2 regions of the Arthrobacter rhamnosi genome follow, and region 1 is predicted to be linked to the other one. Evidence: predicted binding sites of a transcription regulator. Region 1 holds the regulator's gene; the other holds the start of a gene.
The links. Region 1 encodes LexA, which represses DNA repair genes until DNA is damaged. Its sites were predicted from a motif close to TCGAACANNTGTTCGA; they were not measured.
Positions count from the first base shown of each region.

Region 2: ruvA (Holliday junction branch migration protein RuvA) is a predicted target of LexA. The motif match lies at 1,954-1,969, and genes of this name have one in related genera.

Region 1 covers NZ_JBTNDT010000011.1:23,894-35,561, reverse strand. Annotated here, with positions in the region: gene ACX80I_RS16555 (MFS transporter) at 1-707, opposite strand, end outside; gene ACX80I_RS16550 (SseB family protein) at 736-1,590, opposite strand; gene priA (bifunctional 1-(5-phosphoribosyl)-5-((5-phosphoribosylamino)methylideneamino)imidazole-4-carboxamide isomerase/phosphoribosylanthranilate isomerase PriA) at 1,587-2,345, opposite strand; gene ACX80I_RS16540 (CG2302 family histidine operon protein) at 2,416-2,574, opposite strand; gene hisH (imidazole glycerol phosphate synthase subunit HisH) at 2,579-3,217, opposite strand; gene hisB (imidazoleglycerol-phosphate dehydratase HisB) at 3,214-3,831, opposite strand; gene ACX80I_RS16525 (histidinol-phosphate transaminase) at 3,977-5,071, opposite strand; gene ACX80I_RS16520 (LysM peptidoglycan-binding domain-containing protein) at 5,145-5,651, opposite strand; gene lexA (transcriptional repressor LexA) at 6,025-6,735, shown strand; gene ACX80I_RS16510 (ATP-dependent DNA helicase) at 6,867-8,948, opposite strand; gene hflX (GTPase HflX) at 8,941-10,530, opposite strand; gene ACX80I_RS16500 (class I SAM-dependent methyltransferase) at 10,652-11,260, shown strand; gene dapF (diaminopimelate epimerase) at 11,340-11,668, opposite strand, start outside.
Region 2 covers NZ_JBTNDT010000003.1:239,997-251,664, reverse strand. Annotated here, with positions in the region: gene pdxT (pyridoxal 5'-phosphate synthase glutaminase subunit PdxT) at 1-529, shown strand, start outside; gene ACX80I_RS07825 (YebC/PmpR family DNA-binding transcriptional regulator) at 532-1,290, shown strand; gene ruvC (crossover junction endodeoxyribonuclease RuvC) at 1,327-1,896, shown strand; gene ruvA (Holliday junction branch migration protein RuvA) at 2,020-2,649, shown strand; gene ruvB (Holliday junction branch migration DNA helicase RuvB) at 2,646-3,761, shown strand; gene yajC (preprotein translocase subunit YajC) at 3,862-4,422, shown strand; gene secD (protein translocase subunit SecD) at 4,507-6,246, shown strand; gene secF (protein translocase subunit SecF) at 6,243-7,259, shown strand; gene ACX80I_RS07790 (RelA/SpoT family protein) at 7,362-9,788, shown strand; gene ACX80I_RS07785 (hypothetical protein) at 9,755-10,444, opposite strand; gene ACX80I_RS07780 (DUF349 domain-containing protein) at 10,541-11,668, opposite strand, start outside.

The DNA of each region.
Region 1 (11,668 bases):
CGGCGGAGCAGCGAGGGACCGCGGCGGAGCCCGGAGGCGGCGTTCCGGGAGCCGATGAGGTCCGCGGCGGTCTCGCCGATCCCCGCCGGCGCCACTGCCGGGACGGTCCCGTCGTCGGGCAGTTGCGCCGACCGGGTGGGTGGGTTGAACCACATGAGGAAGAGCCCGGCACAGGCCGTGGCGAGTCCCACCAGCGTCAGGCCGAGCACGGTGGAGACCTGGGTGGCCAGGACGACGCCCACAGCCGGCCCTGCCATGAAGATTACCTCGGTGGCGATCGCATCGAGCGTGAACGCCGTCCGGCGCCGGTCGCCGTCGACCAGGACCCCGAGCGCCTGGCGGATGACGGAGAACGCGGGCAGGGTGAAGAGGCCGCCGACCAGCGCGGCGACGAGCAGCCACTGGTAGGGCAGGTGCGGAGCGACGGACCAGATGACGGCCTCCGCGAGAACGGAGGGAAGAAGTGCGCGGCGCAGGCCCACGCTGTCGATGCGCCGGCCACGCCAGGGCGCACCGGCGGCGATGCCGATGGTGACGATCGCAGCGACGGCTCCCGCTTCGGCGTACCCCCGGTCCAGGGTCTGCACCACGTGCAGCGTCAGCAGCACTCCGGCCGCCGAGTGCGGGAAGCGGGCGATCATCCCGACGATCAGCAGCGTCCGCACGGAGCGGATGCGCAGCAGATCCCGGTACACGGCGAAGTTCACGGCCAGTCCTTCTCCGCCGACGGCTGCGTCAGCGGGTGAGTTTGATGTCGAGCGAGTCGACGCGTTCCACGAATTCGGTGAGGTCCAGGAGCCTCGCACGGAAGGCCGACACGGCGTCCCGCACCTCCTGGGGCGAGAGTCCCGCGCGGAGCCGCAGGTCCATGCGCAGCTCGGGGCCCGGTCCCCCACCGGAGGCAATGCTACCGCCGGCCGACCGCGTGAGGACGCCGGCCCCGGGCCTCAGGGCCACGGAGAGGATGTCCTCCCCCTTGTCCGCCGCGACCTCGACCAGCGACGCCAGCGCCGGGTCCTCGTAGGACGGAGTCCATTCGGCCTGCTGGGCCAGCGCCCACACGGCAGGACGACGGACGACGAACGTCACGTCGGCACCGGGGTCGAGTACCAGGAGCTCCGCCTGCTCGGCCGCGGCGGCGAGGGCCGCACGCGGGGCGTAGGCCGCCACGGGCCGCGCGTCCGGGTGCCAGCGCCCGAGCGCCTGCGTCGAGGAGAACACCGGCAGGGCCTTCCGCCCGTCGGGCGCCGTCAGCGTCACGAGGGCCATGTCCGCCTCCTTGTCGGCCTGCAGGCCGGAGGAGGTGTCCCCGCCCTCCCCGAGCTGGGCCACGATGGGGATGAAGACCCGCGCGGTCCGGAGGGCGGTGAGGACGGCCCGTTCGTGCGGCCCCGGCTGGTCCGCCGGCCCGAGGAGCCCTGCCACCGCCTCGGCGAGCCGCGGGTCCGCTGCCCCGTCGTCGTCGTCGAAGGAGTGCAGCGGGTTCTCCGGACCGGACAGGTCCCGCCCGGCCCAGGGCCGGCCGGCGGAATCGGCGGTGTTGCCTGCCAGCGCCGCCGCGATGTGAGCGGGCAGCTGCCGGCCGGTCACGCGTCCGCGGCGGGCAGTCCTGCCACGTCCAGTGCCTGGGGCAGGGTGAAGGCACCGGCGTAGAGGGCCTTGCCGACGATCGCTCCCTCGAGCCCGAGCGGCACCAGGTCACGGAGTGCCGCGATGTCGTCGAGGCTCGAGATGCCGCCCGACGCGACGACGGGACGCGTGGTCTTCGCGAGGACCTCCTTCAGGAGCTCGATGTTCGGGCCCTTCAGCGTGCCGTCCTTGGTCACGTCCGTCACGACGTAGCGTGCGCAGCCGGCGTCCTCGAGGCGCTGCAGGACCTCCCAGAGGTTCCCGCCCTCCTCGGTCCAGCCGCGCGCCGCCAGCGTGGTGCCGCGGACGTCGAGTCCGACGGCGACTGCGTCGCCGTAGCGCGCGATGGCGAGCTCGGTCCACTCCGGGTTCTCGAGCGCGGCGGTCCCGAGGTTGACGCGGGTCGCGCCGAGTTCCAGCGCGGCGTCCAGTGACGCGTCGTCACGGATACCACCGGAGAGCTCTACCTTGATGTCCAGGTGCTTGACCACGCGCTCGAGCAGGTCCCGGTTCGAGCCGCGGCCGAACGCGGCGTCCAGGTCCACGAGGTGCACCCACTCCGCGCCGGCTTCCTGCCAGGCGAGCGCGGCGTCGAGCGGGTCGCCGTAGCTGGTCTCGCTGCCCGCTTCGCCCTGCACCAGGCGGACGGCCTGGCCGTCGGCGACGTCGACGGCGGGAAGGAGCTCGAGCGTGGGTGATTCGGTCAAGGGGCTCATCGTCTGCTGTGTCTGCTTTCGTAGGTGCGGCGAGGGCCGCTGGGTCTGGGCGGTCGGGTGCGGGATCCGGCTAGTCGCCGGGAAGGGTGAAGAGATAGGCGGCGAGCAGCGAGAGCGCGGCCAGCACCAGGAACGCGATCCACACCCAGCGGGGGAAGTCCTGGCTGCGCAGGGAGAACGCTCCGCCGATGAGGAGGCCTGCGGCTCCCATGAGCACGAGGCTCAGCATCCGCTCACCGGAGTCCTTCGATCCAGTTCCTCAGCAGCTGGGCTCCCGCGTCCCCGGACTTCTCCGGGTGGAACTGGGTGGCGCTGAGCGGGCCGTTCTCGACGGCGGCGATGAAGCGTCCTCCGTGGTCGGACCAGGTGACCTGCGGCGGCTTCATGGCCGGCTGGGTCACGTCGAAGGACCAGTCCTGGACGCCATAGGAATGCACGAAGTAGAAACGCTGGTCCGCGATGCCGTCGAAGAGGACGGAGTCCTCCGGTGGCTCCACCGTGTTCCAGCCCATGTGCGGAACGACGTCGGCCTTCAGCCGCTCGACCGTCCCGGGCCACTCGCCCATGCCCGGCGTGCGCACACCGTGCTCCACGCCTTCGTCGAACAGCACCTGCAGTCCCACGCAGATCCCGAGGACAGGGCGGCCGCCCGCCACGCGCCGCCCGATCATGCGCAGGGCGTCGACGTCCTTCAGCCCCTTCATCACGGCGGCGAACGCACCGACGCCGGGCACGAGCAGTCCGTCCGCGGTGAGGACGTCGTCGGGCTTGGCGCTGAGCACGACCTCCGCGCCCACGTGCTCGAGCGCGCGGACCACGGAGCGCACGTTGCCCGATCCGTAGTCGAGCACGGTGACGGTACGCGCGGTCATAGCGCTCCCTTCGTGGACGGGATGCCCTCGACCCGGGGGTCGGGCTCCACGGCCGCGCGCAGCGCGCGGGCGAGGGCCTTGAACTGGGCTTCGACGATGTGGTGGGGGTCCCGTCCCGCGATGACGGTGACGTGGAGGCAGATCTGGGCGTGCAGGGCGATGGCCTCCAGCACGTGGCGGGTCAGGGACCCGGTGAAGTGGCCGCCGATGAGGTGGTATTCCTGCCCGGCGGGCTCGCCGCCGTGCACGAGGAACGGGCGGCCGGAGATGTCGACGACGGCGTTGGCCAGGGCCTCGTCCAGCGGGACGGTCGCCTCGCCGAAGCGGCGGATGCCGGCCTTGGTGCCCAATGCGAGCCGGAGGGCCTCACCGATCGCTATGGCCGTGTCCTCGACGGTGTGGTGGACGTCGATGTGCGTGTCTCCGGAGGACCGGATCGTCAGGTCGATCAGCGAGTGCTTCGACAGCGCCGTGAGCATGTGGTCGTAGAAGGGCACGGTGGTGTCGATCGACGAGGCACCGGTGCCGTCGAGGTCGAGTTCCACGAGGACACTGGACTCGCTCGTGACGCGCTCGATGCGGGCCGTGCGGCCGCGGGCGGCATCAACTGTCATTGCATTCCTTCTGTGCGCTTCCGGGCTTGCCGGACGCTGATCGACGGGCTGGGCGACGCGGGGTCGCGGGTGGTCCCTGCACTCCAAGTCTAGGAGAACAGCACCCGGCGCCGGTGCGGGGACCCCTGCAGGGAGAGGGGACGTGCTACAGCAGCGTCCTCAACGCAGTGAGGAACACCGTGGTCTCCTGCTCTGTTCCCGCGGTGACCCGCAGGGACCCGGGGATGCCGACGTCGCGGATCAGCACGCCCGCCTCGAGCAGGCCCTCCCACACCCGGTGGGGGTCCTCGAGGCCGGAGAAGAAGACGAAGTTGGCGTCCGACGGAGCCGGGGAGAGCCCCAGCTCGCCGAGCTCCCGCACGATGCGGTCCCGCTGCACCTTGATCGCCTCGACGTTGGACAGCAGCGTGTCCGCGTGGGTGAGGGCCGCGTTGGCCGCCGCCTGCGTGATGGCGGAGAGGTGGTACGGGAGGCGCACCAGCCGGAGGGCGTCGGTGACCTCCGGGGCTGCTGCGAGGTAGCCGAGCCTCGCCCCGGCCAGGGCGAAGGCCTTGCTCATCGTGCGGGACACGAGGAGCCGGGGACGCCCGCGGAGCAGCGTGAGGGCGCTCGGCGTCCCCTGGTGCGCGAACTCCCCGTAGGCCTCGTCCACGATGATGACGGCCCGCGCATCCTCCCCGGCCTCGTAGGCGGCTTCGATGACGTCCAGCCCGAGGGCCGTGCCGGTCGGGTTGTTCGGCGAGCACAGGAAGACGATGTTCGCGGCCGAGTTCCGCACGGCCTGCGCCGTCGCCTCTGCCGTCATGGTGTACGCGGAGCCGCGCTCGGCGGTCACGTACCGGGTACCCGTGCCGCTGGCAAGCAGCGGGTACATGGAATAGGTGGGAGGAAAGCCCAGCGCGGTGCGTCCCGGTCCGCCGAAGGCCTGGAGGACCTGTTGGAGCACTTCGTTGGAGCCGTTGGCCGCCCACAGCTGGTCGGGCGTCAGCCCGTGCCCCAGGTAGTCGGCGAGGTTCTTCCGGAGCTCGCTGAACTCCCGGTCCGGGTAGCGGTTGAGGCCCTGCGTAGCCTCCGCCACCGCCGCGACGATGGCGGCGTGGACGTCGGCGGGGACGCCGTGGGTGTTCTCGTTGACGTTCAGCAGGATGGGTACGTCCAGCTGCGGGGCGCCGTACGGGTGCAACCCGACGAGGTCATCACGCAGGGGAAGGTTCGCGAGGGCGTCGACGGAGGATGGCACCCTTCGAGTTTAAGGGATGCTTCCGGTCTCAGCTAATGCCGCGTCGCCGCACCGGGCGCCCACTCCGCCCCGACTATGCGCCGGCGGGCACCGCGATACTCTGCCCCGCCCGGACGAGGGAGGTGTGCAGGTCGTTGAGTTCCACGATCTCCGCCACCACGTCCCGCGGGTCGCGCTCCGGCGCGTACCGGATGGCGAGGTCCCACAGCGTCTCCCCCGCCGTGACACTCACCTCAACCGTCGACGACGATGCGGGAGCCGACTCCCCGGCCTTGGCCTGCGAGGTCAGGAAGGCGCCCAGGAGGATCAGGGCGGCGACGCCCAGCGCGATCGGCAGGCCGACCAGCAGCAGGCGTCCGCGGCGCGTCAGGGTCAGCGCATGCGCCGCACTCCGCTGCGTGGAGGTGCGGGACGCATCCGGCTGTACGTGCGGAAGCCGCACGAAACCGGACGCCGACCGGAGGGACGGTGCGGGGGTGGAGCGAGGCGCGGCATGGACGAGCCGGAGGCGGGCCTCCGAACGAACGGGCGCCAGTGCCCACAGCGCGGTGCTGCCGTGCAGTGCCGGTGCTTCAGCCATTGCCTTACCTCTTTCCCTTCGAATGTCCTCCTCGAACAATCCGTTCGATTCGAACACGCGTTCTAATTCCACGTTGCCTATTTCTAGCACTCACGGACGAGCGTTGTCGAGACTCGCTCGAACATATGTTTGATAACTGCGCCTGTCTGTCCTAGCGTGAACAGGACAGGACATCACCGGCGGAAGCTGCCGCTCAGGGCAGGCAAGCCGGTGGTGTATCTCAGACAACCACCCGCCTCTGACAGAAAACCTCCCAGTGATCGGCAGGCGGACGACATGGGATCTGCAGTCCCAGGCGAAAGGCACAACAGTGGCGGAATCAACACCGGCAGCCCGGCAGGAATCGAACACCGCCGACGTTCCGACCGACGCCGTGCCGATCTCGGCGGGCCGTGGACGCCCGCGCGGCCGCTCGGCGTCCAAGGGGCTCACCGCGCGCCAGCTGACGATCCTCGAGACCATCCAGCGGTCGATCGCCGACAAGGGCTACCCGCCGTCAATGCGGGAGATCGGGGATACTGTCGGCCTGGCGAGCCTCTCGAGCGTGACCCATCAGCTGTCGCAGCTCGAGCGCCTCGGGTACCTGCGGCGCGACCCGAAGCGCCCGCGGGCCATGGAAGTGCTGCTGCCGCTGACGCTCGCCTCCGAAGCGGCTCCGAGCGAGGACGGCTCGTCCGCCGACCGCAGGGCAGGACACCAGATCGCCGTGGACACCGCCCTCGTGCCGCTGGTCGGGCGCATCGCCGCGGGTGGGCCGATCCTCGCGGACCAGGTCGTCGAGGACGTCATGCCCCTGCCGCGACAGCTCGTCGGGCACGGTGACCTCTTCATGCTCAGGGTCTCCGGGGACTCCATGGTGGATGCCGCCATCTGTGACGGCGACTGGGTGGTCGTCCGGCGCCAGCAGAGTGCCCAGAACGGTGACATCGTCGCGGCACTGCTCGACGACGAGGCGACCGTGAAGACCTTCCGCCAGCGCGACGGCCACACCTGGCTCCTGCCGCAGAACACCCGCTACGAGCCGATCCTCGGCGACCACGCCAGCATCATGGGCAAGGTCGTCTCGGTGATGCGCGCCCTCTAGCTGTACTGGGCCGGGGTCCGCCGGCAGGGAAGCCTGATGGGTGCCCTGCCGGGGGCCCTGCCGGGACCATCGGGCAGGAACATCTGGCCGGCAGGGCCGCCCGGGCCGCACGCGCGCGGCCCTGCCGCGGCTCAGCGGGCCGAGAGCCGCTCGAGGATGCCAGTGACTGTCGCCCTGTCCGTCGTCGCCCAGAAGGGCGGCAGTGCCGCCCTGAGGAAGCCGCCGTAGCGCGCGGTGGCGAGACGGCTGTCAAGAACGGCGACGACGCCGCGGTCGCCCGTCGCGCGGATCAGGCGTCCCGCGCCCTGCGCGAGCCGCACCGCCGCATGCGTGGCGGACACACTCATGAAGCCGTTGCCTCCATTGCGCGCCACGGCCCTTGTCCGGGCCGTCATGAGCGGATCGTCCGGGCGCGGGAACGGGATGCGGTCGATGACCACCAGGCGGCATGACGAGCCCGGCACGTCGACGCCCTGCCACAGGGACATCGTCCCGAACAGGCAGGTGTCCGGTTCGTCGGCGAACTGCGTCACGAGGGCGTTGAGCGAGGACTCACCCTGGCACAGGATCCCGAAGTCGACCTTGGGCCGCAGGGCCTCCGCCGCTTCCTCGGCGGCCCGTTTGGAGGAGAACAGACCGAGCGCTCCCCCGCGCGACGCCGTGAGGAGCGCCAGGAGTTCCTCCAGTTGCGCGTCCGAGGTGCCTCGTTCGGGTTTGGGGAGATCCTTCGCCACGTAGAGGACACCCTGGCGCGGATAGTCGAACGGGCTGCCGACGTCGACACCGGTCCAGGCGGGGGCGCCGGGCCCGCTCAGCCCCAGGGATCCCGCGACGGGCCCGAACTCGGAGCCGATCGCGAGGGTCGCCGACGTGAGGATCACCGTGTGGTCCTCGAACAGTCCCTCGCGCAGCCTGCCCGCGACGGAGAGCGGAGCGACGTTCAGCGTCGCGGGCGCGCTGTCGTCCGGCTGTGCGTACCCGGAGCCGGGCGTGAACGTGCTCGGGCGCGAGGCCCACACGACCTCGTTGAGATCGGCGGCGGCGAGGATCCGCTCCGCGAGCTCGAAGACCAGTGTCGTCCGGGAGCGGGCGACCTGCCGGCCGCCGTCGGCGTCGGCCTCGGATTTGCCGTCGGTCTTCGTGTCGGATAGTGCGGCGCGTGCCGCGTCCCGCACCTGCGCCAGGGCCTGCTCGAGGTCCTCCGGCAGGGCGCCGGGCAGCAGCCCGGACGGGACGAGCTCGGACGCGGCCTCGAAGGCGTCGGCAGCGGTATCGAGGGATGCGGTGCCGATGGATGCATGGCGGCGGAGCGCGGTTGCGGCCGCCGTGACCATGGAGGCCGAGAGCTGTCCGGAGACGGCCCCGGTCACCCGGTCGTGGAGCTCGTGCGCCTCGTCGATGACCACGACGTCGTATTCGGGCAGGACCGCGAGCCCCTCGAAGGCGCTGATGGCGAGCATCGCATGGTTCGTGATGATGATGTCGGCGTCGGCTGCGGCCGCGCGTGCCTTCTCGCTGAAGCACTCCTGCGCCACCGGGCAGCGCGCGGCGCCAAGGCACTCCATGCTGGAGACGGAGACCTGCCGCCACGCGCGGTCGCTGACACCGGGCACCAGGTCGTCGCGGTCCCCCGTCGTCGTCTCCTCCGCCCACTCGCGGAGCCGGACCACCTCCCTGCCGAGCGCCGACGCGGGCGCGCCGCCTCCGCCTGCGGGCGAGGGATGCGGAGCCGCGTCCTCGCCGAGGCTGAAGAGCGCACCGGGGGCGTCCTCCTCGGGGAAGCCTCCGCCCGTCTTGTGCAGGCACACGTAGTTGGAGCGGCCCTTGAGCAGCGCGACGTCGACCGGACGTTCGAGCGCCGGCCGCACGGCGTCGAGGAGCCTCGGGAGGTCCCGGCCGACGATCTGCGCCTGCAGGGCGAGCGTCGCGGTCGAGACGACCGAGGGGCGATCGCTGTCCATCGCATGGGCGATCAGCGGCACGAGGTACGCGAGCGACTTGCCGGTACCGGTGCCGGCCTGGACGAGCAGATGGTCTCCCGTCCGGATGGCCTCGCTCACCTGCCGCACCATCTCGTGCTGGCCGGCGCGCATCTCCCCGCCCATGGACCCGACGGCGGCATCGAGCAGGTCGAGGGCCTGCTGTGCCTCGGATGAGTGTCGCGGCGCGTCCGGCGCTGCGACGGCAGCACCGGACGGCGCGCTGTCACTCATGCCGGACGAACTGCTCCAGCTCGGCGGCCAGGCCTTCCCGCACCATCACTCCGAGGCGGGTGCCCTCGTCGAGGTGTTCCGTACTGAGGATCTCGACGTCCTCCTCGTGGAGGCGGCTCACGACCTCGCCCCGCTCGTAGGGCACCAGAAGGTCCAGCTTCACGGCCGGGCGCGGGATGTTCGTGCTGATGAGCTGCTGGAGCTCCGTCAGTCCTGCACCCGTGCGGGCGGACACGACCACGGACCGCGGCTCGCGCTGCCGGAGCCGCTCGATGACGAACGGATCGGCCGCGTCGGCCTTGTTCAGCACGATGATCTCGGGCACCTTGCGCGCATCCACCTCGGTCAGGACGGCGCGCACTGCGGCGATCTGCCCCTCCGGATCCGGGTGCGAGGCGTCGACGACGTGGAGGATCAGGTCGGCGTCCGCCACTTCCTCGAGGGTCGAGCGGAAGGCCTCGACCAGCTGCGTCGGGAGCGACCGAACGAACCCGACGGTGTCGGCCAGCGTGTAGCCGATCCCGTCCGGGGTCTCGGCCCTGCGGATGGTCGGATCCAGTGTCGCGAAGAGCGCGTTCTCGACGAGGACGCCCGCGTCCGTCAGCCGGTTCAGCAGTGACGACTTGCCGGCGTTCGTGTAGCCGGCGATCGCCACGGAGGGCACCTGGTTCCGACGGCGGTTGGACCGCTTGGTCTCGCGTGCGGGCTTCATCCCTGCGATCTCGCGACGCAGCTTCGCCATGCGGGTCCGGATCTTCCGACGATCGAGTTCGATCTTCGTCTCGCCGGGGCCACGGGAGCCCATGCCGGCGCTTGCGCTACCGACCTGGCCACCCGCCTGGCGGGACATCGACTCGCCCCAGCCACGAAGACGCGGCAGAAGGTACTCGAGCTGCGCGAGCTCCACCTGCGCCTTGCCTTCCCGGCTCTTGGCGTGCTGCGCGAAGATGTCCAGGATCAGTGCCGTGCGGTCGATGACCTTGACCTTGACGATGTCCTCCAGGCCGCGGCGCTGCGACGGCGACAGCTCGCTGTCCACGATCACCGTGTCCGCTCCGGTCGCGTGCACGATCTCCTTCAGCTCCTGGGCCTTGCCCGAGCCGAGGAACGTGGCGGGGTCCGGCTTCAGGCGTCGCTGCACGATACCGTCGAGCACCTCGGATCCTGCGGTCTCGGCGAGTGCGGCCAGCTCCTGCAGCGAGTTCTCCGCGTCCTGCGCGGTGCCTTCGCTCCACAGTCCCGCGAGGACGACCCGCTCCAGCCGCAGCTGCCGGTACTCGACCTCCGTGACGTCCTCGAGTTCGGTGGACAGTCCCGCCACGCGGCGACGTGCGTTCCGCTCGGCCAGGTCCTGCTGGTCACCGTCGGCGTCGGAAGCGTCCTCGTCGCCCGACAGTGCGAGGGCATGCGATCGCCACGTCTTCTCGGCGGGCGCCGTCGTCTCCTCCGGTTTCGCTGTTCCGTCCTTCGCCCTGGTCTTCGCCGCTGCAGCTTCGTCGCTGGCGAGGATCCGGTCGATGACGGCCTGGATCTCCTCCCGGCCCATGTCGGACCCGGTGGAGTGTCCGTTATTCGTGGTCATAGTCTCCCTCAATGGATGTAGTCCGATTCTACGGCCGCCCGCCTGACGCGTTCCAGCCACTTCTCCCAGCGCGAAACCTCCCCGCAGCGACGGGTTCCGGCGTGGCACTAGGCTTTTCGTCATGGAGTCACAGCACTATTTCAGCGCCCAGCCGGCCGGCCCGGATACCCGCAGGCCCCTGTCCGTAATCCTTGCCGGCACCCGCCGGGACCTCGTGACGTCGTCGGGGCTCTTCAGTCCCGATGGCGTCGACAAGGGGACTGCCATTCTCCTCGGCTCGGTCCCGGACCCCGAGGGACACCGGATGCTTGACATCGGCTGCGGCTGGGGACCGATCGCCCTCACGATGGCGCTGAAGGCCCCGGAGGCGGAGGTCCATGCGGTCGACGTGAACGAGCGGTGCATCGCCCTCACCGCCGAGAACGCCGAGCGCCTCGGGCTCCGCAACGTGATCGCGGGCGCACCCGACGACGTCGACCCCGCGCTCGAGTTCGACACGATCTGGTCCAACCCGCCCATCCGGATCGGCAAGCAGGAACTGCACGGCCTGCTGCTCCGCTGGCTGCCGCGCCTCGCTCCCGGAGGACGGGCCTGGCTCGTGGTGCAGAAGAACCTCGGCGCGGACTCCCTGCAGCGATGGCTCGGGGAGGAACTGCCCGAAGGGTTCAGCGTGCGTCGCGCGGAGACCTCCAAGTCGTTCCGCATCCTCGAGGTGCACCGCCCCGCCTGACCCGAGGTGCACCGCCCGGCCCGACTCGAGGAACACCGCCCGACCCGAGGCGGGCGCCTGGACCGGGACGGCCGGGGCGTCAGCCGGTCGGCAGCAGCACGACGTCGGCCACGAGGACGGCCGGCCCGCTGAGCTGGACGTGCTCTCGCCCCTCGGGACCGTCGAAGAACGTCACACCGACGACTCCACCGGGCACGCTCACCAGCCACTGTGCGGGGGCGCCCTCTCCTGCCCAGTACCTCGTCGCCGCGGCTGCGGCACACGCTCCGGTTCCGCAGGACTGGGTCTCGCCGACGCCGCGTTCGTGCACGCGCATCCGGAGGCGCCCGACGCCGTCGTCCCCCACCAGCGGATCGGCCGGAACCACCAGTTCGACGTTCGTGCCGGCCGGCGGAACGGGCCGGACCG
Region 2 (11,668 bases), on a different contig from region 1:
CGGCCTGGCAGAGCCGCTGCGCGAACTCATCGCGGGCGGGCTGCCGGTGTACGGCTCCTGCGCCGGCATGATCCTGCTCTCCGACGTCATCGCGGATCCGTCCACGGACAGGCTCGGCAATCCGCAGCAGACGCTCGGCGGCCTCGACATGGTGGTGCGGCGCAACGCCTTCGGACGCCAGCGTGAGTCCTTCGAGGCGGACCTGGACTTCCGGGGACTTGCCGCCACCGGCAGCGTCGCGGGCGAGGACCCTGTGCGGGCCGTCTTCATCCGTGCGCCATGGGTGGAGAAGGTGGGCGACGGCGTGCAGGTGCTGGCACAGGTGCCTGCCGTGGAGACACCGCAGGCGGGCCCTCCGGTGGCTGGAGAAGCGGCTGGAGAGCACGGAGCGGAGGCCGACTTGGCGCCGGTCGCTAGAATTGTGGCAGTGCGTTCAGGGAACCTGCTGGCCACGAGTTTCCACCCGGAAGTGACGGGTGAGCGGCGGGTCCACGAATTGTTTATTCGGATGATCAGAGGAGAAGCGTAAGCATGTCGGGGCACTCTAAGTGGGCAACAACCAAGCACAAGAAGGCCGCGATCGACGCCAAGCGGGCGAAGTCCTTCGCGAAGCTGATCAAGAACATCGAGGTCGCAGCGCGCGCCGGAGGTGCCGACATCGCCGGTAACCCCGGGCTGGAACTGGCCGTCTCGAAGGCGAAGAAGACCTCCGTCCCCATCGACAACATCAACCGCGCCGTGAAGCGCGGGGCGGGCCTGCTCGGCGAGGCCGTCGACTACCAGACGATCATGTACGAGGCACGAGGCCCCCAGGGTTCGGCCCTGCTGATCGAGTGCCTGACGGACAACAAGAACCGTGCCGCGTCCGAGGTGCGCGTCGGCATCACGCGCAACGGCGGAAGCATCGCCGATCCCGGGTCGGTGTCGTACCTGTTCGCCCGCAAGGGCGTCGTCACCCTGGCCAAGAACGGCCTCACCGAGGACGAGCTGCTCATGGCCGTGCTCGACGCGGGCGCGGACGAGGTCAAGGAGTCCGACGACAGCTTCGAGATCATCTCGGAGCCGCAGGACGTCCGCGCCGTCGTCGGCGCGCTCGAGGAGGCCGGGATCGAGTACGAGACCGACGAGATCGAGTTCGTGCCGTCCATGCAGGTGGACCTGGACGCCGACGGCGGCCGGAAGTTCCTCAAGCTGGTGGACGCGCTGGAGGAGCTCGACGACGTCCAGAACGTCTACTCCAACGCCAACCTCTCGGACGACGTGCTGGCCGAGCTCGAGAACGACGACTGACATCGCACCGCTCGGCAGCGCAGGGAGGGTAGCGCCGTGACCTACCGGGTCATGGGCGTGGACCCCGGCCTGACACGCTGCGGACTCGCGGTCGTCGACATCGAGCCGAACCGGCGCTCGACGCTCGTCGCGGTGGGCGTGATCGGCACGGAGGCCGGCAGGAGCCTCGACGAGCGGCTCCTGGTCATCTCGGACGCCGTCGACCTGTGGCTGGACCTGCACGAACCGCAGGCCCTCGCCGTCGAGCGCGTGTTCAGCGGAACCAACATCAGTACCGTGATGGGGACCGCGCAGGCGTCCGGCGTCGTCATCGTCGCCGCGGCCCGGCGCGGCATCCCGGTGGCCCTCCACACACCCACCGAGGTGAAGGCCGCCGTCACGGGCAACGGCCAGGCGGACAAGGTGGCGGTCACGAAGATGGTGACGAAGATCCTCCGGCTCGAGACCGCGCCTCGGCCCGCCGACGCCGCCGATGCCCTGGCGCTCGCGATCACCCATGCCTGGCGCAGGGGAGTAGGGCTTCAGGGCGCTGCTGCAGCCGGAGGCAGCGTGACTCCCGCACAGCGCATCTGGGCCGAGGCGGAGGCGCGGGCGCGACGACGCTAGCGCCCTTCCCGGTGTGGCTCCTCGCGTCCTGGCCGGGACGCCGGTACCGTTATCCATTAGAACGTATGTTCGACGCGGGCCCCGGCCCGCCGTCCCCGTCCCGCAAGTGCCTTGGAGCTCTTCATGATCAGTTCCCTGCGCGGAACAGTGACCCACGTGGGCCTGCACTCCGCCGTCATCGACGTCAACGGCTTCGGCATGCAGGTGCAGGCCACGCCGCAGACCCTCGCCGGGCTGCGCGTGGGCGAGCAGTCCACCATCGCCACCGCGATGATCGTCCGCGAGGACTCGATGACGCTCTTCGGTTTCGAGGACGCGGACCAGCGTGAGGTCTTCGAGACCCTCCTGGCCGTCAGCGGTGTCGGACCCCGTCTCGCCCTTGCCGTGCTGGCGGTCCACGCGCCGGACGCCATCCGGGTCGCCGCCTCCTCCGGCGACGACAAGGCCTTCAGCAAGGTGCCCGGCATCGGACCCAAGGGTGCACGCCGCATCGTGCTCGAACTCGCCGGGAAGCTGGTTCCCCTCGAGTCGGCACCGGGCGTACCGAAGCAGACCTGGCAGGGCCAGGTGCTCACCGCCATGATGGGCCTCGGCTGGTCCGAGAGGGATGCCGGGGCGGCCATCGACGCAGCCGTCGCCGACGCGCCCGAGGTCGCCGCGACGGGTGATGTGGGCCAGATCCTGAAGCTCACGCTGCGCCGCCTCGGGCAGGACGGCGCGCGAAGCTCTGCGCGGGCGAAGGTCGGGTCATGACGGACCCGCATCCCCAGGACGCGCCGCTCGTCGCGCCGGCCGCCGATCCCGAGGACCGGGCCATCGAGGCCGCACTGCGGCCGAAGAACCTCGACGACTTCGTGGGGCAGAAGCGCGTGCGTCGGCAGCTGTCGCTCGTCCTCGAAGCCTCGCGACTGCGCGGACGCAGCGCCGACCACGTCCTCCTGTCGGGACCTCCCGGCCTCGGTAAGACGACGCTCGCCATGATCATCGCCGCGGAGATGAACGCACCGCTGCGCATCTCCTCCGGTCCCGCGATCCAGCACGCCGGCGACCTCGCCGCGATCCTCTCGTCCCTGACCGACGGTGAGGTGCTCTTCCTCGACGAGATCCACCGCATGTCGCGGCCGGCCGAGGAGATGCTCTACATGGCGATGGAGGATTTCCGGGTGGACATCATCGTCGGCAAGGGGCCCGGTGCCACGGCCATCCCGCTGGAACTGCCGCCCTTCACACTCGTGGGCGCCACCACGCGCGCGGGACTGCTGCCCGGCCCGCTCCGGGACCGCTTCGGCTTCACCGGCCACCTCGAGTTCTACTCGACCGAGGAACTCGAGCTCGTGCTCCGGCGGTCGGCGATGCTCATGGACATGAAGGTGAATTCGGCGGCCTTCGCCGAGATCGCCGGCCGCTCGAGGGGCACCCCCCGTATCGCCAACCGCCTGCTGCGGCGGGTCCGGGACTGGGCGCTCGTGCACGGCATCGACCTGATCGATGCGCGGTCCGCAAGCGCGGCGCTCGACATGTACGAAGTGGATGCGCGGGGACTCGACCGGCTGGACCGCTCCGTCCTCACCGCCCTCATCACCAAGTTCAACGGGGGTCCCGTGGGTCTCTCGACGCTGGCGATCGCCGTGGGGGAGGAGCCCGAGACGGTCGAGACCGTCGCCGAGCCCTACCTGGTGCGGGAGGGCATGCTCGGGCGGACGCCGCGCGGGAGGATCGCTACGGCGGCCGCGTGGAGACACCTGGGCCTCGAGATGCCCCAGAACGTCGCCGCAGCCATGCCGGAGGACCTGTTCTCGGTGGCGCCCGAGGACCTGCTCGGCAGCGAATCGGCCCTTGACAGCTGGGCACGGCCGGACTCCTGACGGGGGATCGCCCAGCTTTCCCCTTTACACTGGTGTCTTCGAATGTGTGCCGGGGCACAGTCCTGCCGCCCACTCCCAGTCCCAGGAACGGAAATTCCCAGTGTTCGCACATGTAGTTGCCCAGACCGCCTCCGGAGATGCTCCTCCCTTCGACATCTTCTCCCTCCTCCTGCCGCTGGCGCTGGCCTTCCTGATTTTCACCATGTTCCGGCGCCAGCGGAAGGCGCAGAAGCAGGTGAAGGAGATGCGGACGAGCATGGAACCGGGCACGGAGGTCATGACGCAGTTCGGGCTCTTCGGCACGATCGTGTCGATCGACCAGGAGAACAACAAGGCGGTCCTCGAACTGTCGCCCGGCAACTTCGCCACCGTGCACACCCAGGCCCTGTCCAAGGTCGTCGAGCAGGAGCGCGTGGATGACACCCGCGTCGACGACACCCGCGACGACGCCCTTCCGGGGACGCCGGTCGCGGGGGACACGTCTTCGATCGACGCCGTCGACCGCACCCCCTCCGCCGGGTCCACCGCCGCCGGAACCGCGGGTACCACCTCGGGCGTCGAGACGCCGGAGGAGACCCTCGAGCGGCTGAACAGGCAGTCCGCGCAGGAAAGCCGCGACGCGCGGGATCCCCGCGACCCCAAAGCGACCCCGGACCACTAGCATTCCCAAGGCGTCGGTCCTCGCACCGCGCCTGTCAGAATCACCGCGGCCACGCGCCGCGCCACGAAATAAGGACACCCCACCATGCCTCGTACCGGTCCCGGGACGGCAGCCAAGCGGACACTAGTCTGGCTGGGCGCATTGACAGCACTGCTCGCAATCCTGCTGGGAGCGGGTTCCTACTGGAGCACCGCGAGCTGGAGCCCCCGGCTGGCCCTCGACCTCGAGGGTGGGACGCAGATGATCCTCGCCCCCCGCGTCCAGGGCGGCAGCGAGATCACTCCCGAACAGCTCGACCAGGCGGTGGAGATCATCCGCCAGCGCGTGGACGGCTCCGGCGTCGCCGAAGCCGAGATCAACACGCAGTCCGGGCAGAACGTCATCGTGTCCCTCCCCGGGACACCGGACCCCGAGACCCGTGACCTGATCCAGGCATCGGCGCAGATGGAGTTCCGGCCCGTGCTCGCGGGTGGCCCTGGACAGGCGGCACCGGCGGAGACTCCGACGCCCGACGACCAGCTCCCCAAGCCGGCTGCGGAGCCGAAGGACGCCAGTGACCCGAACTGGATCACGCCCGAGCTCTACAAGCAGTTCGAGGCCCTGGACTGCCTCGACCCGGCGGCCCTCGAGCCTGCCGAGGAGCCGGCCCCGGCCGACCAGCCCATGGTCGCGTGCGAACCCGACACGCAGGGCAAGTACATCCTCGGGCCCGTCGAGGTCCCGGGCACGGACATCTCCACCGCGAGCTACGGGCTGCAGCGCAGCCCGCAGGGCCAGGCGCTCAACACCTGGGCCGTCAATATCGACTTCAACGACGAGGGCACCAAGACCTTCCGCGAGGTGACCGAGCGCCTCTACGCGATCGGTACCGGTGATCCGCGGAACCAGTTCGCCATCGTGCTGGACGGCCGGATCGTCTCGGCGCCGACCACCAACGCGGTCATCGCGGACGGCAACCCCCAGATCAGCGGAAACTTCACGGAGGAATCCGCCGCGGCCCTGTCCGAGCAGCTCAAGTACGGCGCCCTGCCCATCAGCTTCGAGATCCAGAGCGAACAGCAGATCTCCGCGACCCTGGGAGCGGACCAGCTCCGGCTCGGCCTCGTCGCCGGGCTCATCGGGCTCCTGCTGGTCGCGTTGTACTCGATGTTCCAGTACCGCCTGCTCGGCCTCGTGACCATCGCCTCGCTCGTCGTCGCGGGTGTCCTGACCTACCTCGCGATCTGCATCCTCGGCTGGACCGAGAACTACCGGCTGTCGCTGGCCGGCGTGGCGGGCCTCATCGTCGCCATCGGCCAGACGGCGGACTCGTTCATCGTCTACTTCGAACGCATCCGTGACGAGCTGCGTGACGGCCGCGGCCTCATCTCCGCCGTCGAGAACGGCTGGCGCCGTGCCAAACGCACCGTGCTCGCATCGAAGGCAGTGAACCTGCTGGCGGCGCTCGTGCTCTACTTCGTCGCCGTCGGCAACGTCCGCGGCTTCGCCTTCACGCTCGGCCTCACGGCGATCGCCGACCTCGTGGTCGTCTTCCTCTTCACCCACCCGGTCCTCCGGCTGCTAGCGAGGACGAAGTTCTTCGGCGAAGGCCACCCGTGGTCCGGCCTCGATCCGAGCCGCCTGGGTGGCATCCCGCTCTACCGCGGCGCCGGCCGCCTGCGCGAGCCCAGCGCCGAGAAGCCCGTCGTCATCGCCCGGGCCAAGAACAAGGGTGCCTCGGCGGAAGCCGAACGGCGCATGACCATCGCCGAGCGCCGCCGCGCGGAGCAGCAGAAGGCCCTCGCGGGCCGCACCGGTTCTTCCCAGAAAGAGAACAACGAATGAGCCGCACGAGCTTCGCCACCTTCGGCAACGAGCTGTACTCGGGGAAGCGCTCCTACCCCTTCGTCGCCAAGCGGAACCTCTGGTTCCTCATCGCCGGCCTCGCCATCCTCGTCTCGATCATCATCCCGGTGCTCAAGGGCGGCTTCAACCTCGGGATCGACTTCCGGGGCGGGTCCGAGTTCACCGTCTCCGCGACGGACAACACGGACACCGCCATCGGCGAAGCGGTCGTGACCGACGTCGTCCCCGACGCCGTCCCGCGGGTCACCAACATCGCGGCGGACACCATGCGCGTCCAGACCGAGCGCCTGACGGACGACGAGACGCTCAGCGTCCGCGACAACCTCATCAGCGGCTACGGCGTGGGCGAGGACCAGGTGACCTCGAGCTTCGTCGGCCCGACGTGGGGCGAGGACGTCAGCCGCCAGGCCCTGATCGGCTTCGGTGTGTTCGTCCTGCTCGCCGCGATCCTGATGGCCATCTACTTCCGCACCTGGAAGATGGCCCTCGCCGCGATGGCCGCGCTCGTGGTGGTGATGGTCGTGACCGCCGGGCTGTACTCGCTCAGCAACTTCGAGGTGACGCCCTCGGCGATCATCGGCTTCCTGACGATCCTCAGCTACGCCCTGTACGACACGGTCGTGGTGTTCGACAAGATCCGGGAGAACACGGCGGACGGGGCCACCTCGACGCGGCGCACGTTCGCCGAGCAGGTCAACCTCGCGGTGAACCAGACACTCGTGCGGTCGATCAACACCTCGGTAGTGGCGATCCTGCCCGTGGCCTCCATCCTGTTCATCGGCTCGTTCCTGCTGGGCGCGGGCACGCTGCAGGACCTCTCCCTGGCCCTGTTCATCGGCATCATCCTCGGCACGCTGGGCACGATCTTCATCGCGGCGCCGCTGTACGCGGCCCTGCGGCTCAACGAGCCGGACCTGAAGAAGCAGGAGAAGAAGGTCCTGGACCGCCGTGCGCTCGAGGCAGTGTCTCCGGGGGCGCACCCGGCGCGGTAGCACAGCGTGCACCGGATCAGCCCCGGCTAGACTTGGAGAGGTCGCGTTACCTGTGGCATCTTGAATCCTTCCGGGATTCTGGATCGAGATTGAGGGACTTGAATGGCTGAAGCGGTGAATCCCGCAGTGCGGCCCGATGACGGGGGTACTGCGGCGCCAGGATCGCCTGGTCCGATCGCCACGGAGGGCCCGCGTCCGGGTCCGTCCCGTGGGCTCGTCCAGCCGGACCCGCCGGCGGTAGCGCCGGGATCGGCCCCGTCCGCGGCAAGTGCCGATCAGGTGGCGCCCGGACGGCGCGGGCGCACGCGGGCGCGCATCGCCCGGCTGACCGGGCGGGGCTCCTCCGGCTATTCGCCGGTCCTGGAACCGCTCCTGCGGACGGTGCGCGCGAACAACCCGAAGGAAGACCTCGACCTCATTCAGCGCGCGTACCTCGTCGCCGAACGCAGCCACGAGGGCCAGACGCGCAAGAGCGGCGACCCGTACATCACCCACCCGGTGGCCGTGGCCACGATCCTCGCCGAACTGGGCATGACCGGCACCACGCTCGCCGCGGCACTCCTGCACGACACCGTCGAGGACACGTCCTACACGCTCGAGGAGCTCAAGCGCGACTTCGGCCCCGAGGTCGCCATGCTGGTCGACGGCGTCACCAAGCTCGACAAGGTGTCCTTCGGCGACGCCGCCCAGGCCGAGACCGTCCGCAAGATGGTCGTCGCCATGGCCAAGGACATCCGCGTCCTCGTCATCAAGCTGGCCGACCGCCTGCACAACGCCCGCACCTGGCGCTTCGTCTCGCCTGCCTCCTCGGCCAAGAAAGCGCGGGAGACTCTCGAGATCTTCGCCCCGCTCGCGCACCGCCTGGGCATGAACACCATCAAGTGGGAGCTGGAGGACCTGTCCTTCGCGGCACTCCACCCGAAGGTGTACGAGGAGATCGTCCGGATGGTGGGGGACCGGACGCCGGAGCGCGAGAAGCACCTCAGCCTCGTACGCAACCAGATCGAGGAAGACCTGCGCGCCGTGAAGATCAAGGCGACGATCACGGGCCGGCCGAAGCACTACTACTCCATCTACCAGAAGATGATCGTGCGGGGTAAGGACTTCGACGACATCCATGACCTCATGGGAGTCCGCGTCCTGGTGGACAGCGTGCGCGACTGCTACGCCACCCTCGGCTCGCTGCATTCGCGGTGGAACCCCCTGCCCGGGCGGTTCAAGGACTACATCGCCATGCCGAAATTCAACATGTACCAGTCGCTGCACACCACGGTGATCGGCCCGGGCGGCAAGCCCGTAGAGATCCAGATCCGGACGCACGACATGCACCGCCGCGCCGAGTACGGCGTCGCGGCCCACTGGAAGTACAAGAACGGCAGCAGGCAGCTCGAGGCCTCCGACAACGGGGACATGGGCTGGCTGCGGAGCCTCGTGGACTGGCAGCAGGAGACCTCGGACCCGGACGAATTCCTCGACTCGCTGCGGTTCGAGATCAATGCGCGCGAGGTCTTCGTCTTCACGCCCAAGGGCGAGGTGATGGCGCTGCCTGCCGGGTCGACGCCGGTCGACTTCGCGTACGCCGTGCACACCGAGGTCGGCCACAGGACCATCGGCGCCAGGGTCAACGGCAAGCTCGTGCCGCTCAACAGCGAGCTCAACCACGGCGACTGGGTGGAGATCTTCACCTCGAAGGCCGAGGGCGCGGGTCCGAGCCAGGACTGGCAGGGCTTCGTCAAGAGCCCGCGGGCCAGGAACAAGATCCGCCAGTGGTTCACGAAGGAGCGCCGAGAGGAGGCGATCGACAAGGGCAAGGAGCTGCTGACGCGCGCGATGCGCAAGCAGAACCTCCCGCTGCAGCGCATGATGACGCACAGCGCCCTGTTGACCGTGGCCCAGGAACTCCGCCACCAGGACATCTCCGCCCTCTATGCTGCCGTCGGCGACGGCCATACGTCGGCGCAGAACGTCATCGAGCACCTCGTGGCGCTGATGGGCGGCCACGAGGGCGCCGAGGAGAACATCGCCGAGACGGCGGTGGCCACGCAGCCGCGCCGGCCCAAGTTCTCGGACTCCGGCGTCACGGTCCGCGGCGTCGGCGACGTCTGGGTGAAGCTCGCCCGCTGCTGCACCCCGGTGCCGCCGGACCCGATCATCGGTTTCGTCACGAGGGGTTCCGGCGTCTCGGTGCACCGCAGCGACTGCCGCAACGTGCAGGAACTGCGCGACCAGCCGGACCGCATCGTTCCCGTTGACTGGGCGCCGACGCAGTCGAGTGTGTTCCTCGTGGAGATCCAGGTGGAGGCTTTGGACCGCAAGAGCCTCCTCTCGGACGTCACGAGCGTGCTCGCCGAGAACCACGTGAACATCCTGGCCGCCAACGTGAACACGTCGTCGGACCGGGTCGCGATGTCACGGTTCGCGTTCGAGATGGGTGACCCGAAGTACCTCAACCACATCCTGAGCGCCGTACGCCGCATCGACGGCGTCTTCGACGTCTACCGGACCACGGGCTCCCAGCGCCGACCCTGACGCGCGCCCGGTTCCGTCCTGCCGACCCCCGGATGCTGGGCGGCACGCAGCCTCGCCAGGGCACGCGTCTTGCCCGGCACCCGTGGCGTCGCGAGCAGTGCCGCCTCCACGAGCCGCAACGGGCAGTCGAGGTCCCGCGCCCTGCCGATGGCGCTGAGGATCCGGACGGCATCGCAGTCCTCCCCGTGGACGGCGATGTCCACCGCCGTACGCAGCGGGGTCGTCACGGACACACCTCCGACCCTGTTGACGTCGAAGGGGCCGAGCGCCACCTGGTGCAGGACCGCGGGCGTGAAGGGCGGCAGGGCCGTGGTGCGGCGGCGGTGGTCCGACACGAGGCTGATCAGCGCCGGCGGGGGTGCGCACCCGTAGATCCAGGCGGCGCACGTTCGTCCCAGCGCCACCCGCGGGCGGAGGGAGCGAGGTATGCAGCGCGCTGCTGCCTGGGACCGCGTGGCCGGGTCCTCACGGAAGTCGCTGCGGAGGTAGGAGTCTCCGATGACGAGGCGCACGAGTCCTTCCAGCCTCATGGCCTGCAACTCGGCCGAGGTGAAGATGTCACCGGCGTGGAAGAGGGCACCTCCCGTGGAGGTTACGGGATTGCCGTCCGCGCCCCGGAGACGTTCGGGCGGTGCAGCGCTGTCCAGGGGAGGCATTGCTCCAGCATCCCACCGCGTCGCGCACGCAAAAGCCCTCCGGCACCGATGTGGACAACGGTGACGGAGGGCCTTGGAACCGGCGCGGGCCGGGTGCTAGGAGAAGTCCTGGGCCGACTTCTGCAGCATCTCGAGCCACTGCTCGCGTGCCGCCAGCGCCTCCCGGGCGGATGCGATCTTCTTCGCGTTCCCTGCCCGTTCGGCGTCTGTGAGGTCTTCCTTGAGCTGGGCGATCGTCGCCTCGAGCTGGCTCAGCGCGCTGTTGGTGCGGGCCTTCGTCTCGGGGTTCGTCTTCTTCCAGTGGTCGTCGTCGGCGGCCTTCACGGCATCCTCGACCTGCCGGAGGCCGGCGTCGATGCGTCCCATGTCGGCGCGCGGCACCTTGCCCGCCTCGTCCCAGCGGTCGCGGATGGACTGCAGGGCCTTCTTCGCAGCAGCGAGGTCGCGGATCGGCAGGATCTGCTGGGCCTCCCTGAGCAGGGCTTCCTTCACCGTGAGGTTGCCGGCGTATTCCTCGTCGACAGCTTCATTGGCGGACTTGCGGGCCTCGAAGAAGCGGTCCTGGGCTGCCCGGAAGCGGGCCCAGAGGGCGTCGTCGTCCTTGCGGCTGGCGCGCTTCGACGCCTTCCACTCGTCCATGAGGTGCCGGTACTCGGCTGCCGTCTGCCCCCAGTCGGTGGAGCTGGAGAGCTGCTCCGCCCGCTTGATGAGCGCTTCCTTGGCCTGCTTCGCCTCGGCGTTGTCGCTGTCCAGCTGCGAGAAGTAGGCGCGCCGGTGCCGGTCGAAGACGGTGCGTGCGGACCGGAAACGCTTCCACAGCGCGTCCTCGGTGCCGCGGCCGAGCCTCGGTCCGTTCTTCTGCGCCGCCTTCCACAGCTCGAACAGTTCGTTCATGCGGGTGCTGCTGGCCTTCCACTGCACGGTGGACGGATCCCGGCCCGCCAGTTCCTCGGCCTCGGCGACGATCGCCTCACGGGCCGCGAGTTCCTTGGCCTTCAGCTCGTCCTGTACTGCGCGTTCCGCCTTCTCGAGGCCGCTGATGTCGCCGAGCAGGGCATCGATCCGCGCCTCGAGGGCGACGACGTCGCCGACCATCTTCCGTTCGCCGACCTGGGCACGCAGGTGCTTGGCCGTCTTCGCCATGTCCGACGATGGCGCCTTGGCCTGCACGCGCTGCTCGAGCAGGGCCACCTGGCTGACGACGTCGTCGTACTTGCGCACGAA